DNA from 2 places in the Glutamicibacter bergerei genome. Region 2 is predicted to be linked to the other one. Evidence: riboswitches for the same ligand, from Rfam matches in the RefSeq annotation. Region 2 holds a riboswitch; the other holds the start of a gene.
What was found. Region 2 has a riboswitch for S-adenosylmethionine ahead of ACX5K5_RS01290 (O-acetylhomoserine aminocarboxypropyltransferase/cysteine synthase family protein). Riboswitches for the same ligand answer to the same signal wherever they lie in the genome.
Positions count from the first base shown of each region.

Region 1: another riboswitch for S-adenosylmethionine. It lies ahead of ACX5K5_RS13415 (hypothetical protein); the one in region 2 lies ahead of ACX5K5_RS01290 (O-acetylhomoserine aminocarboxypropyltransferase/cysteine synthase family protein).

Region 1 is NZ_CM137131.1:2,884,403-2,892,064, forward strand. It holds gene ACX5K5_RS13390 (MFS transporter) at 1-1,363, opposite strand, end outside; gene ACX5K5_RS13395 (CHY zinc finger protein) at 1,915-2,238, shown strand; gene ACX5K5_RS13400 (mycothione reductase) at 2,235-3,635, opposite strand; gene ACX5K5_RS13405 (universal stress protein) at 3,697-4,188, opposite strand; gene ACX5K5_RS13410 (GDSL-type esterase/lipase family protein) at 4,400-5,317, opposite strand; SAM riboswitch class IV at 5,631-5,746, shown strand; gene ACX5K5_RS13415 (hypothetical protein) at 5,757-6,269, shown strand; gene purU (formyltetrahydrofolate deformylase) at 6,358-7,218, opposite strand; gene soxG (sarcosine oxidase subunit gamma family protein) at 7,346-7,662, opposite strand, start outside.
Region 2 is NZ_CM137131.1:266,434-274,095, reverse strand. It holds gene katG (catalase/peroxidase HPI) at 1-1,610, shown strand, start outside; gene ACX5K5_RS01305 (methylated-DNA--[protein]-cysteine S-methyltransferase) at 1,682-2,314, opposite strand; gene ACX5K5_RS01300 (RNA polymerase sigma factor) at 2,311-2,808, opposite strand; gene ACX5K5_RS01295 (histidine phosphatase family protein) at 2,910-3,527, opposite strand; SAM riboswitch class I at 3,587-3,681, shown strand; gene ACX5K5_RS01290 (O-acetylhomoserine aminocarboxypropyltransferase/cysteine synthase family protein) at 3,767-5,131, shown strand; gene ACX5K5_RS01285 (CoA-binding protein) at 5,131-5,625, shown strand; gene ACX5K5_RS01280 (polysaccharide deacetylase family protein) at 6,000-6,689, shown strand; gene ACX5K5_RS01275 (DeoR/GlpR family DNA-binding transcription regulator) at 6,851-7,627, shown strand; gene ACX5K5_RS01270 (1-phosphofructokinase family hexose kinase) at 7,624-7,662, shown strand, end outside.

The DNA.
Region 1 (7,662 bases), 970 kb from region 2:
TGACCTTGGCTGCTTCCTTGAGAAGCCCGGTCTGGATTCGGTCCTGCTCATCGATGTCGGCAAGGCTGACGCCCTTGGTTTCCTTCATGAAGTACACCGCCACCATCGTGACTATCGCGGCAAACACGATGTAGCCGGCGACGGGAACCCAGGATCCGTAAACCTTCAGTAGGAAGGTCGCGATGATCGGAGCCATCGAACCTGCCACGATCGAGGTGACCTGGTAACCCAGTGAGACACCCGAGTAGCGCATCCGAGTGGGGAACATTTCGGCCATAATGGCAGGCTGCCCGGCATACATCAATGCATGCACCGCCAAGCCACCGGTGATAGTCAGCAAGATAATGAAGTCATTGGATGTGTTGAATAGTGGGAAAGCGATAACTCCCCAGACGGCCATCAAGATCACTCCGGTCGCGTAGACCGGGCGGCGTCCGCGGGTATCGGTCATTCGTCCGACCAAAGGAACGATGATTGCGTGGAATATATGTGCCAGCAACATCAACCCAAGAATCTCTGAGGTGTCCATTTTCAGCTGTGTGGCCATATAGGTAATCGAGAAGGTGACGACCATGTAGTACATGATGTTCTCACCAAAACGCAGTCCCATGGCGGTGAATACGCCTCGTGGGTAACGCTTGAAGACTTCCTTGACGCCGTAACCGGCTGCCGCGTTTTCTTCCAGTTCTGCTTTGGCTTCCTGGAAGATCGGGGCATCTGAAACTCGGGTGCGGATGTAGTAGCCGACGATCACGATGACCACCGAAAGCCAGAAACCTACGCGCCAGCCCCAAGCCAAGAACGCTTCTTCACTCAGAGTTGATGAGAGCACAAGCAACACTATGGTGGCCAACAGGTTACCGATAGGCACCGCAGCCTGTGGCCAGGAGGCCCAGAATCCGCGTTCCTTATTTGGTGCGTGTTCGGCGACGAGCAACACCGCTCCACCCCATTCGCCACCGACGGCGAAGCCTTGCAGGAAGCGCAAGACGATCAGCAGGATCGGGGCCGCATAGCCAATGGCGTCGAAAGTTGGGAGGCAACCCATGAGGAAGGTGGTGGCACCGACCAGTATGATGGCGATTTGCAGCAGGTGCTTGCGACCGTATTTATCACCAAAGTGGCCGAAGACGATGCCGCCAATAGGGCGGGCGATGAAGCCGACCGCGTAAGTCAGGAAGGCTTTGATGATGTTGTCTAGCTCGTTGCCCGCGTCGGGAAAGAAGATCTTGTTAAAGACCAATGTGGCGGCGGTGGCGTAGAGGAAAAATTCGTACCATTCCACGACGGTGCCGGCCATGGAGGCGGAGACGACCCGGCGTAAGCCTTTACGTTCGGCCTTGGTTGAGGTTTCGGATACCAATGGTTTTCCTTCCAGCGTGAGGGTCCGAACCCGGACCCACCAGTGATGACTAAGAATGAGTATGTCCTAGGTCACAGTGTGATGGTAGGTAAAAACGTCGCAAACCAGTAACCTCTTTCGCACATCGAGGGTGCACCAGCGCACAGTGTGCGTCAGGTTGTTACCGAAGAATTCGCTGTACTCCATAAAATGCTCAAACGGTTGTGCAGTGATGCAGAGTTAGAGGGCCACCCGACTATGGTCATGATTGACCAAATCAGCGAAACGGCGAGACTCACCCGCGGTGCGCAATCTTAAGCCGACATCTATTCAAGATCTTCTGAACGCAAAGAGCTGCGCAGATTGAAGGTACACCCACTACACATCGACAGATCACGCACTTTGGGAATCACCTGGTGCGTCTAAAAACGAACATTTGGATTCCGTCGAGACAATCTAAAGTGTGGACTAAGAGGCGAGCTCAGTTGAAGAGCTGTGGGCCAATGCCAACGCACATATTTGACTCTGGGCCTTCACCGGCCAGTAGTCTCGGTGTAGGAATAGGAGAACTCATGAGTGAAAAACCTGAGGTTTATGGGGTTAACGTCGATTTGCAGACTCGGTGCGCGCACTACCACCAGGACATCGACGTCATTGCGATCAAGCATTACTGCTGCGGTAAGTACTACCCATGCCACCTCTGCCATGAAGAAACTGCCGGGCATCCGGTAGTGCTTTGGCCTGTTGAGAGGTTCACAGACCCCGCAGTACTCTGCGGGGTCTGCTCCCTTCAACTAAGCGTCAACGAATACCTCAAGACGAACACTTGCCCAGCCTGTGATGCGCTATTTAATCCCGGGTGCAAGTTGCATCTTCAGCTGTATTTCGAGGTCTAAAGCAAGCCGGAGTCCGGGACGTCCAATCCGAGGAGCGCGTTCTCCACGACTTCCATCAGCGCCGGGTGAATCCAGTACTGACCGGTGGCCGCGGTATGTGCATCAATATCCAGATTCATCGCCATGATGACCGGCTGGATCAGGTTTGAAGATTCCGGGCCCATCGCGTGGGCACCGACCAGCTTGCCGGTGCGCTTGTCAGCCAACACCTTGAACAATCCGGTCTGTTCTTCCATTGCCCAACCGTAGGCAGTATCTCCGAACTTCTGCGTCTTCACCGTGAGGTTTTCCGCGCCAAGCTGTTCACGTGCTTCCTCTTCGGTGAGCCCAATGATTGCGATCTCCGGGTGAGTGAACACCGCAGCCGGTACCGCTCTGTTCGAGTTTTTACGCAAGGATTCTGGGTGTTCTAGGTTGTAGGCAACCAGGCGTGCCTCGTAGTTGGCCACATGCTTCAGCTGCGCCGCGGAGCTAATGTCACCGAGTGCGTAGAGACCGGTGACGGGTTTACCTGCGCGTAGCACCCGCTGGTATTCGTCGACTTTGAGTCGCCCGTCTTGGTGGAGGTCCAGCCCGGCTTTTTCGGCACCAATTTTGTCGGTGTTAGGGATTCGCCCAATAGCGACCAGTACCGCGTCGGCGCTCAATGTTTCATCTCCCAAAACCACATCCAGACCGGAATCTGCCTGACGAAGAGCCTTCGCCTCGGTGTGATAACGAACCGTCCAGTGAGCGGCGGCTTCCTTGTTGTAGGCGTCGGAAATTTCGGTGTCTAGCTGGCGCATCAACGCTCCGGAGCGCACCAGCTGGGTGACCTTGGTGCCGAGTCCGGAGAACATGGCGGCAAACTCGCAAGCAATGTAACCGCCACCGATAATCACCAAAGACTCTGGCAGTTTGTCCAGACGCATGACGCTATCGGAGGTGTGCACCGCGTCAAGTTCGATACCTTCGATATTGGGCATGCTGGGGCGGGAGCCGGCGGCAATGACGAGCTGTTTGGCGGAGATCGTCGTGCCATCCTGAGCGGTCAGCGTATTGTCTTGCCCTAAGGTGACGTACTGGGAGATGAGTTCGACGTTTTCTAACCGTTCGCGGTAGTCCTCACCGCCGGAGGAGATCGCGTCAATTCGGCCAAAGATTCGATCACGCATGGCTGGCCAGTCAACATTTTCTACCGACATTTTCACGCCGAGAAGTGCAGCCTCTTCCACCCCACGGGCCAGGTGCGCCGGGCGAACAAACATCTTCGTGGGGATACATCCAACGTTCAGGCAGGTACCGCCGAAGGTTGAGCCTTCGGCGATAGCCACCTTCTTGTCATCCCAGTAATTGGTAATCAGCGAGTTGCCCGAACCCGAGCCAATAATAGCGAGATCTACGTTGTGCGAAGTCATGGACTCATCGTAATTCAGCGCGAGACGCTGGATCGAGTTTTCGCCGCGAAGCGAAGCTAGGTTACTTCACTTCGGCCGAGATGTCAGATAGTTGCGGGCTTTGCGGCACCACAAGGACCGGACGGTTTTGTTTGTGGCTCAGCGCGACCGCGATAGACCCGTCCATGAGCTCTTCCATGCGGCTACGTATCCCCGGTCGCCGCGTGCCGATGGCGATGAGTTGGGCGTCGAGCTGCTCGGCAACGCGGGCCAATGCCTTGGCTGGATCTCCAGCGACGCTGCGAGCTTCCCAATGCACGTTGTGGCCTTCGAAGGACGCGGTGAGTTGCGCGGCTAGCTCTGGCGGAAAATCCTGTGGGATCTGTTCTTCGCCGTCGAAGGTGGTGTCGGCGATGATTTCTCCGGTGGGTAGCCGCTCGGTGACAAATCGTCCGGAATCTACGTAAATGCACATGATTTTTGTGTCCGTGGGCGCTGCCAGTCCAATGACGGCTTCTAGCACCGAAGGCGACTGTCCAGGCTCAACACCAACGAGTAAAATACGCTCGGTCATCTGTACTCCCACTGATCAGGCCGAGTTGATCTTCGGCTTCACTCACGACTAATTTTCGTCGTTAAACCCATTATGACAGGGAGTTTCTGCGTTGTCTGCAACATTCTAGAAACGTCTTGAGCTCCCTTACTGGCCTAGGCTAAACCGGCTGGAAGGCACGCTGTTGGGGTCCCGCAAGTTATCCGGAACCCAAACATGCTCGCGCTCGAAGTTAGCCGTGATGATGCCGCGAGTGTGAATGCTTGTGCTGATACCGGTCGTGATGCGCCAATTTTTTCAGGTTAATGTGGCGCTTGACCGCTGGGTAGTACCCGTTGAGATAACCGGTGGTGGTTGGGTGCAAGTTGAACGGGTCTTCAAGGTTAGCCAGATTAAAACTGATCCAGGATTGGGTGGCACCCACCCCATGGTTCATAAACGCTCCGGTCACCGAAACGAAGGAGCTATCCGTGCCTTTGGTGGCAGCCTTGATAGTTCGATTAAGCGTGTCCCCTAACTTATTCAGTGCCCGTGCGTTCTTGGCCGTGATCAATGGCTGGTCGCCGTGAGAACTGGTGAACAACCGCGGATAGCCCAGCACGAGGATCTTTGCGCCGGTGGCCGCATCGATCTGTTTGAGTGTGGATCGCACATCCGCACGCAGTGCCGGCATGGACGCGTAGCCGAGTTTCAGCATCCCCTGGCATTTCTCTGCGGTGCTCCCACCGGCACAGGCTGCGACGGTTTCACCCCACTGCAAATTATTTCCACCCAAGGTGAGGGTAACCAGATCTGCTTCCGCCAGTTGTGGAGCTACCCCGGCCGCGACCTGAGCAATCTGTGCAGTGTTAAAGCCTGTGCAGGCCGCATCGGCGGTGAGTTTGACGCCAGGTAACTGATCGATATTGGTTACGTGTGACGGGCCGGTGGTTTGCAGACAACCGTCGAAGGGACCGGGCTTAATAGATCCCGAGCCAAAGCCGGCAGAATACGAATCACCCAAATTTACGTAGTTGATCACCACGGTACTATTGCTTCGCGTGGTTGGTGCAAGTGCCGTGGCCGGTGCCATGCCTGCCAACAGAAGGCCGGCACTGGCGATGCCGGCGGCGATAAGCGTCAATAATCTGGACTTCTTGATGCCGTTCATTGGATTGTCCCCTGTTTACAGCGTGCGCTGTGTCTGGAACACCGCGCAAATTGCCCGTACTGCCGGGCCACCATCATAGGATTACGACTTTGACGGCAAATTCCCGAAGCCCTTGATCCCCACGATCTAGGGCTACCACCGGGCAAAATACGGCACCGGATGACGCACACGCAACCAGGTTGAGCCCTGTGTCTACGTTTGCCATATTCTACGCCGAACATTCATGCCGGTGAAGGTCAATGCAGAGTTCTATGTATGCGACAAATATTGGTCAAGCTAAAGTGTCGGTGCACTGGTTTATGCTGTTTATCAGGTTCAAGAGCCGTAGTCCTAAGTACCTGGCTGACTACGCGGCAACCCTCCTCCATCAGTGGGGTGCCCCAGGGGAAGAACCGGTCCGCGGTGAATATCCGAGGACAAGTTGATGAAAGGAACCACCATGTCTCATTCCGAGCTAATTGACGCGTATGGGTTGCCACAAACCGAGCTGGCAGCCAAAAATTCTAGGCTGGCCTGGGAACGCCGGTGGACCGCGGTGCTACTAGAGCACAACTACACTCCGGCGGGGCTCTACGATAATAAGTTTTCCCAGTTTATGGGCTTGAACAGTGTCAGTCGCGGACTGCTTCACGGGACCTCTGCATTGCGTCCTGAGCTCTGGCGCGACTATGCGCAGCGGTGGGAAAAAGTTGGGGTGAACCCCGAATTATTTGCCTTGATTCTTTCGCTGCTACCGGACGCAGTGGACACCGCCTTGCGAGCTGCGTCGGATCTGACCGCTGAGTTCGCGCTGCATGACCGGTTGCGCACTCTAAATATCGATGGCGGGCTGTGGGGTTCTGACAGCCAACAGCTGATCCCCGAACAGTGGGCCGACTTTCCATATCTGGTTCAGAAGGTCGGTCCAACCCGAGCCTTGAGGTGTTTCCTCAGCGCCGGCCGCGACCAGTAATCACGCGGCCAGTAACAACTAAGTAGGGCGTTAACCCCAACACTTGATGCCCGGCACTTGGCGCCGGGCATCAAATTTTGAACAGTATTTAGCGCAGCACCACGGTGCGGTTGCCCCAGAGGAACACCCGTCCCTCACAGTGCCACTTCACCGCATTGGACAGCGCCTTGGCCTCGGTATCGCGCCCGGCGATCACCAAGTCCTCGGCGGTGTAGGTGTGGTCCACCTCTTGGACCTGCTGGGCGATAATCGGCCCCTCATCGAGATCTGCGTTCACATAGTGCGCCGTAGCTCCCACGGTCTTCACCCCGCGGTCCCAGGCCTGGTGGTACGGCTTGGCTCCTTTAAAGGAAGGCAGGAAGGAGTGGTGGATATTAATGGTGCGTCCCGAAAGCTTGGTGGATAGCTTATCGGAGAAGATCTGCATATAGCGCGCGAGCACCACCAGTTCGGTGCCGGTCCTCTCGATGATCTCTTCCAGCTTCGCTTCGGCGGCAGGCTTGGTGTCCTTGGTGACCGGGATGTGGTGGAAGGGGACCTTGTGCCATTCCACCAGCGAACGGTGATCAGGGTGGTTAGAGACCACACCAACAATGTCGATAGGCAGCGAGCCGGTGTGCGCACGGTGCAACAGGTCGTTGAGGCAGTGCTCAAATTTAGAGACCATGATGAGCACTTTGGTGCGTTGTCCGCGCTCACGAAGCTGCCAATCCATCTGGCGCTCGGCGGCGATTGGCGCAAATTCTTCGCGCATCTTTTCCAGCAGGCCAGGGACGTCATCCCCGGAGAAGTCCACACGCATGAAGAGGCGTTGGGAGGACATATCGTCATACTGTTTCAGTTCAACGATGGTGCGTTCGTGTTCTACTAAAAAGCCGGTGACATCGTGTGCGATGCCCATGCCCTCTGGGCACTGCAACGTCAGTATGTGTCGGATCTGGTCGCCCATCAAGGTCCTTCCGTGGTTCGTCTTTGAAACCTAGTGCAGGCAACTATTGGGTCGGTCCAGTTTGGACCGACCCAACGGTTGCAGCCATTCTCCCAAGCGAACTTGGTAGGTGGTGATCGTTCTGTGGCTAGATTACCGGTTCCGAAGCAAACTCGTTCATTGCGTCGACCAACCAATGCACCACATGCTCGGTGAATGAGGCGCGTGGCATCAGGTACCAACCATTTTCGGTGGTGCGCCAGAGCAGGATGGGCACGTTAGCCAGCGTGGTGGTGATCGCCTGGTTGACCGCAAAACTGCGTGGATGCAGGTCTGCCGGGCAACTCTTGCGAAGCACCAAGGATGCTGCCTGACCGGTGAGCTCGAGCACCGTACGGTTTGCCGACAGGTCGGTGACTTGGCCTTCATGCTCAGCCAAGGCAGCTTCCAAGGTGGGGCTCAGAT
Region 2 (7,662 bases):
GCCCGGAAAAGGTCTGGCTGGAAAGCGAACGCTATACCGGCGCACGCAACCTCGAAGCTCCGCTGGCAGCCGTCCAGATGGGCCTGATCTACGTGAACCCTGAGGGTCCAGATGGTGTTGCAGATCCTTTGGCCTCGGCCATCGACATCCGCGAAACCTTCCGCCGCATGGGCATGAACGACGAAGAAACCGTCGCACTGATCGCCGGTGGCCACACCTTCGGCAAGACCCACGGCGCCAGCGCCGAAACCCACAAGGGCGAAGACCCGGAGTCCGCTCCGCTGGAAATGCAGGGACTGGGCTGGAAGTCCGGCCACGGTACCGGCCACGGCGATGACACCATCGGCTCAGGTCTGGAAGTGACCTGGACCTACCACCCAACCCGTTGGGACAACGAGTTCTTCCACATCCTCTTCGCGTACGAGTGGGAACTGTTCCACTCCGAGGCCGGAGCACAGCAGTGGCGTCCAAAGAACGGCGCCGGCGCCGATATGGTGCCGATGGCTCATGACCCAGCCGTGCGTCGCGAACCACGCATGCTGACCAGTGACCTGGCCCTGCGTTTTGACCCGGTTTACGGTCCAATCTCGGAGGACTTCAAGAACAACCCAGAGAAGTTCGCGGACGCTTTCGGGCGTGCGTGGTTCAAACTGACCCACCGCGACATGGGCCCGAAGTCCCGTTACTTCGGACCAGAAATCCCGGCAGAAGACCTAGCTTGGCAAGATCCCCTACCGGCAGCCCCTGCAGTAACCTTGGGCGCTACCGAGGTTGCGGCATTGAAGGCTCTCATCGCGCAGTCCGGCCTTTCGGTACAGCAGTTGGTTTCTACCGCATGGAAGGCAGCTGCAAGCTTCCGTTCCTCTGATAAGCGTGGTGGCGTTAACGGTGGCCGTATCCGTTTGGAACCACAGGTCTCCTGGAGTGTGAACCAGCCTGAACAGCTCAAGGTAGTAATCACAGTTCTTGAGCAGATCGTGGAAGAGTTTAACGCTACTTCTGCCATCAAGGCTTCCTTCGCAGACGTTGTAGTTTTGGCTGGCAACGTCGGTGTTGAGCAGGCAGCATTGGCTGCTGGCCAGCAGATTGAGGTTCCATTCACTCCGGGTCGCGTTGACGCTACCCAGGAACAGACCGACGTGGAGCAGTTCGCTTGGTTGGAGCCAGTGTCCGACGGTTTCCGCAACTACGATTCCGAGTTCTTGAATTTGCCTCCGGAATACCTGCTCATTGACCGCGCTAACCTATTGGGCCTCAACGCACCGGAGATGACCGTATTGCTCGGTGGTCTACGTGTATTAGGCAACAACTGGGATGGTTCGAACCACGGTGTCTTCACCGACACCCCGGGCGCATTGACCAATGACTTCTTCGCGAACCTGATGGAATTGGGCCTTGAGTGGACCCCTGACGCCGAAGAGAAGACCTATGCAACCACCGACGGCCGCTGGGTTGGTAGCCGTGTGGACTTGGTCTTCGGCTCAAACTCCGAGCTACGTGCATTGGCCGAGGTTTACGCCGCGGATGATGCGAAGGAGACATTTGCTACGGACTTCGCCGCAGCCTGGGCCAAGCTCATGGATGCTGACCGGTTCGACCTGCTTAAGTAAGTAGTTTCTTCGCTCATAGTTGTGGCTGTCACCCCCATGGGGTGACAGCCACATCTATGTGTTTCTACAACTTAAAACAGCACTGGGTCCGACTGCGTCTGTCGTTGCGGGTTTTCAAGTTCTAGTAGCTGCAGCTTGGTGGGTAATCCGCCAAGGTATCCGCCGAGCGCACCATCGGTGCGCAGGACTCTGTGGCATGGCAAGACAATCGGTAGTGGATTGGTCGCGCAGGCGGTGCCCACCGCGCGTACTGCTTTTGGTTTACCAATCTTCGCTGCCACCTGTGCGTAGCTCAGGGTCTGCCCGTAGCCGATCTGTCCCAGTTCTAATTGCACGGTTCGGCGAAATTCTGTAGATAGTCTTAGATCCAGCGGGAGCTGGAATTCGTGCCGTGTGCCAGCAAAGTATTCATCGAGCTGACGCGCTACCCCATCGAGTTTCGCAGGTGCTTGAAGGATTCGTGGGCTCACCTTAGTCGCAAGACTTTCAAGGATATGGTCATAGCCTTCGCTTTCAAAAGCAACTCTGACCAGTCCGGCCTCGGTGCTCGCCAGCAGCAGTTTTCCAATCGGCGTATCAAACACACGGTAGGAAATGTCGGTCAGCTGTGACTTATCAGCTTCTGTTTCCAGACGCGAATGCAGTTGGGCCAGCATTGTTGTTTCCTCGGTGGTGGGGCCGGAATTCACCTTGTCAATATTCATCTTTTGGCTCCCGGGGTTTGTGCCTCATTCAGCTTGCTTCGTAAGTTTTTGATGCCGTCGGCCGCAGCTCTCCGGGCGGCTTCCGGCGTACCCGACAGCACCTCGGCAATTTGCGCATAACTTAATCCGCCAAGATACCTGTAGGCGATTACTAGCCGTTGTTTTTCTGGCAGCGTTTTGACCACTTGCCAAAGTTCCAGATTTTCAAGGTTCTGTGCCGGAGTTGAAGCATGGACGCCGTCGCCATTTTCGACCTCGGCTTGCACGGTTTCGGGGCGATGCTTGCGCAGTTCGTCGATTGCTTTGCGGTGGGCAATGCGTACCAGCCAGGCCTGCACATTGGCTTCCTGGTCTAACTGCGGATAGGCCTTGAGCGCCGAGAGGAAGGTTTCGGACCAAGCATCTTGAGCGCGATGCTCATCGAGTAGCGCGCGGCACACTCGCAGGACACTGAGCCCATGGGTCTGCACGACCCGTTCGAATGGTTGCTTCATGTGGCTCCTCGTTGGCGGCTGTCACTAGGTAAACGTACCGTGTGGCCATTATGTGAGGTGCGTGAGCTAACTATTTCAAAAACTTTTTACGTCGTTGCATTTTAGTGAGCGGTGACGAGGCCTAGTTCTTCGCGCAGTTCATGCATCCGCTCAAGATCAATTTTCAGTAGCTCCCCGTTAGTCACGCCGTCGTGGATACGTACCCCGGCGAGCGCGTCACGCACAATCCGCATGGCAGCTCCATGACTAATGACCAAGATCTTTCGTCCAGGGTTTTCCTGCACTAAAACAGACAAGGCACCAAGCATGCGGTGTAAGACGGTTTCTCTGTCTTCAGTCTCAGCAGCAAGCGTCGCTGCTTCGGCTTCGCTGACTTCAGCCATAATCCGGCCTTCAAGTGGGCCAAAACCTCGCTCAATCACGTCCGCCACCGGCGCTGCATGTTCAACGTCAAGTTCTGCTGCGATCAGCAAGGCTGTTTCTTGAGCCCGCGACAGCGGAGAAGCGACAACCAGATCCCAATTCTGGCCGTTCAGTTCCCTACCAAGCTCCCGCGCTTGCGCTCGACCGGTGTCATTCAAATCGATATCGGTACGTCCTTGCATGCGCCCGGCAAGGTTCCAATCGGTCTGCCCATGCCTGACCAAAGCTAACGCTGTATCCATAGCTCGAGCATAAGCTAACCCCTGAACCACGCCCGAATCGGATTCCTCCTTCAAGAACCGAAACTTTAGGACTCATAGTTGGGTCATTCAAGGACATATTGACAGACTGTTACTAACCATCCCGAGCGGCCGAGAGATCTGGTTTGATGACGCCGCAGCAACCTGCCACAGCCGGTGGACTAGGTGCTACCGCCAGAACCGATGGAGCTGCTTTCCACTGAATTCCAGGGGTTAAGCGACATTGATCCGGGATTCCTGCCGAAGCATCAATCGACAAGGAGTCGTACGCCACCATGGCTGACCACAAGTTTGGATTTCGCACCCGCGCTCTACACGCCGGCGGCACACCCGACGCGGAGCACGGCGCACGCGCCGTGCCGATCTACCAGAGCACTTCATTTGTTTTTAAAGACACCGATGACGCGGCTAATCTCTTCGCACTGCAAAAGTACGGGAACATTTATTCGCGCATTGGTAACCCCACGGTGGCAGCTTTCGAGGAGCGCATGGCGTCACTCGAAGGCGGCATCGGTGCGGTAGCTACCGCCTCAGGCATGGCAGCTGAGTTCGTCACCTTCGCGGCACTGGCTCAGGCCGGGGACCACATTGTTGCTTCCTCCAAACTCTATGGAGGCACCATCACCCAGCTGGACGTGTCCTTGCGCCGTTTCGGGATCGAGACTACCTTCATCGATTCTAATGACGCCGCAGATTTTGAAGCAGCAATCCAAGAGAACACCAAGGCCGTTTACACCGAGATCGTGGCAAACCCTTCGGGCGACATCGCTGACCTCAAGGGTCTGGCAGAGGTCGCCCACCGCCACAACATCCCGCTGGTGGTTGACTCGACGCTGACCCCGCCGTATCTGTTGCGCCCCATTGAACATGGCGCGGACATCGTGATCCACTCAGCCACCAAGTTCATCGGAGGGCACGGCACCACCTTGGGCGGTGTAGTCATCGAGGCTGGCACGTTCAACTGGGGCAACGGCAAGTTCCCCACCATGACTGAACCCGTACCAAGCTACGGCAACGTGTCTTGGTGGGATAACTTCGGCGAATACGGATTCCTGACCAAATTGCGTAGCGAACAGCTACGAGACTTTGGCCCCTCCCTGCCTGCGCAGTCTGCATTCCAGTTGTTGCAGGGCTTGGAAACCCTGCCACAGCGCATGGATAACCACCTGACCAATGCGAAGCAGGTCGCCGCGTGGCTCGAAGCCGATGACCGCGTCACCTACGTCAATTACGCGGGTCTCGAATCCCACCCACAATATGCCCGTGCCGCCGAGTTACTGCCAATGGGCGTTGGTTCGGTCTTCAGTTTCGGAGTAAAGGGTGGACGCGAGGCTGGCACCAAGTTCATCGAAGCTTTGCAGCTGGCAAGCCACTTGGCCAATATTGGTGATGCTCGCACCTTGGTACTACATCCTGGGTCTACCACCCACCAGCAACTGAACGCCGAACAGATGGTTGCCGCAGGAGTTCCTGAAGATCTGATCCGTCTCTCCGTCGGTTTGGAAGATGTTGAAGATATTCTCTGGGATCTAGATCAGGCACTGACTGCTTCCCAGAAAATCGCAGCCAAGCTGGATGAGGCTCCCACCTATGACGGCGCTGCCTGCGCCGTGCCAGCAGCTTCGAAGGGAGCAAACTAATGAGCACTCAGCAACGTACTTGGCAGGGCCCTGGCGCCGCAGAGCGCCTGAATATTCTGCATGAAACAAAGTCTATTGCTATCGTTGGTGCCTCAAATAAGCCATCCCGCGCCAGCTACTTTGTTGCCACTTATCTCTTGTCTTCCTCGAAGTACAAGGTATATTTCATCAACCCCGTGCTGGACGAGATTCTCGGGCAGCCGGTCTACAAGTCATTGGCTGATCTGCCGGAGACCCCTGATCTGGTCGAGGTTTTCCGTAAACATGATGACCTTCCCACCGTGCTAGATGAAGCGCTGGCCGTGGGCGCGAAAACCCTATGGTTGCAGCTTGGTTCGTGGCACGAGGAGGTTGCCGCGCGCGCCGAGGCTGCCGGGATGAATGTGGTCATGGACCGCTGCGTCAAGATTGAGCATGCCCGCTTCCATGGTGGATTGCGTCTTGCCGGGTTCAACACCGGAGTGATCTCCTCTAAGCGCCAGCTACTGGCATAAAGTTCTGCATCTTTTCATTCTCGCCGGAGCCTATGGTGACCTCACCACAGGCTCCGGCCATTTGAGCTTGCATCCTCACCATTCCAATCCCCCGGCCTGAAACATCACATGATGCTAGGGTGTGAAATCACGTTTTACATAACGATTCAGCCGATTTTTCCTGCCTATCGGATGGTCGAATTGATTTCAGCCGGTGAAGGCGAAATGGTAAATACATGCCTTCCCGTTCCCGCGTCAACGCGGTTATTTCCGTACTTTGCTGTGTCCTTTTCCTCACCAGCTGCGGTTCTCCAATAACCCAACAGGCCTCCCGGGCGGGCCATGCAGTTGCAGGTTTCTTTGCCAATACATCCTCTACCCGAAGCGAAGGCTCTATGCAGGTCGCACGGGTTGCTGATTACGGTGCAGTTCCTGCAGTCCAGGCTCCTGTCACCGCGATGGTGCTCAAACCACAACCTCGCGTTAATTGCGAAAAGACCAAATGCGTAGCCTTGACCTTTGATGATGGTCCAGGGAAGTACACCGCATCATTACTGGACATGTTGGCCAGGGAAAACGTCCCCGCAACTTTCTACATGCTCGGGCAGAACGTTGCCAATTTTCATGGCGCGGTAAATCGCATGGCGTACGAGGGACACCAGCTGGGCAATCATACTTTTGACCACCGAAGTCTGACCGGTTTGTCCGCAGAAGAAATCAAGAATGAAATCTCCGCAACCGAATCGGCCATCCGCAAGGCGACCGGATTGACGCCGGATACTTTACGCCCGCCGTATGGGGCTCATAATTCTGCCGTTGACCAACTGGTGAATACACCGATGGTGCTCTGGGATGTTGACACCTTAGATTGGCAGCATCATGATCCGAAGAAAACCGTAGATCTTGCGTTGGCGCAGGCACACCCCGGGTCGATCATCTTGATGCACGACATCCATGACAGCTCGGTCAAAGCAGTGCCGGAACTGGTCAAGCGGCTCAAACATGAAAACTACACCTTGGTGACGGTCAATGAACTATTCGAGGGAACGAATTTTGGCGGCAAAACCGCCTACACTCGGCGCTAGCGTTTTACACATTCAGCGCCATCTTACGTAAAAAAACCCACTCAAAAACAGATAAACCCAAAAGTTCTTCACAAATTCGCTTGACGACCCCACACAATCGGACATAAAGTCATGGAAACACAGATTCGTGTGTTGCATGTCATGACTTTATGGAGGCGTAGATGTTTGCCGAGGAAAGACATCGGCTAATCACCGATCAGCTTGCCGCCGAGGGGAAAGTAACCGTCGCGCAACTGGCTGAACGCTTTGAGATTACTGCGGAGACCGTTCGCCGTGATCTAGCCCAGCTAGAGTCTGAAAATCTCTTGCGTCGTGTACATGGTGGAGCGGTCTCCATCAGTGAGGCAAGCACCCGCGAAGAAAGCTATATGGCACGCACCGCCATCCATGCCGAAGCCAAGGCGCGTATCGCGCAACGTGCACTCAGCCTGCTACCGGTCTCCGACGCTTCGGTCATCTTAGATGCCGGAACCACCACAGAATTCCTCGCCGAACGCATGGTCAAAACCAATGCAGGGTCCGGACTCGTGGTGATCACCCACGCACTGCCCATCGCCACGGCACTGGTGCAAAGCCCAGAGATTGCCTTGGAACTGATTGGCGGACGAGTTCGCGGAATTACCGGTGCCACCAGTGGTGCACGCACTGCGCAGGAATACTCCAACTATCGCGCCGACATTGCTTTTATAGGAACCAATGCCCTGCATGCCGATTTTGCCTTGAGCACGCCTGACCCCTTGGAAGCCGCCGTTAAAACTGCCTTGATCGCGAGCGCACGCCGTGTTGTGCTCCTCGCCGACAGCTCAAAATTTGACCAAGAAACCCTGGTTCGCTTCGCCCGCCTGGATGCCATAGACACCCTAGTGACCGACAGTGCACCGCAAGACGATCTCGCTGCTGCCTTGGAACTGGCCGAAGTGGAGGTAGTTGTCGCATGATCATCACACTGACCTGCAACCCGGCCTTGGATAAG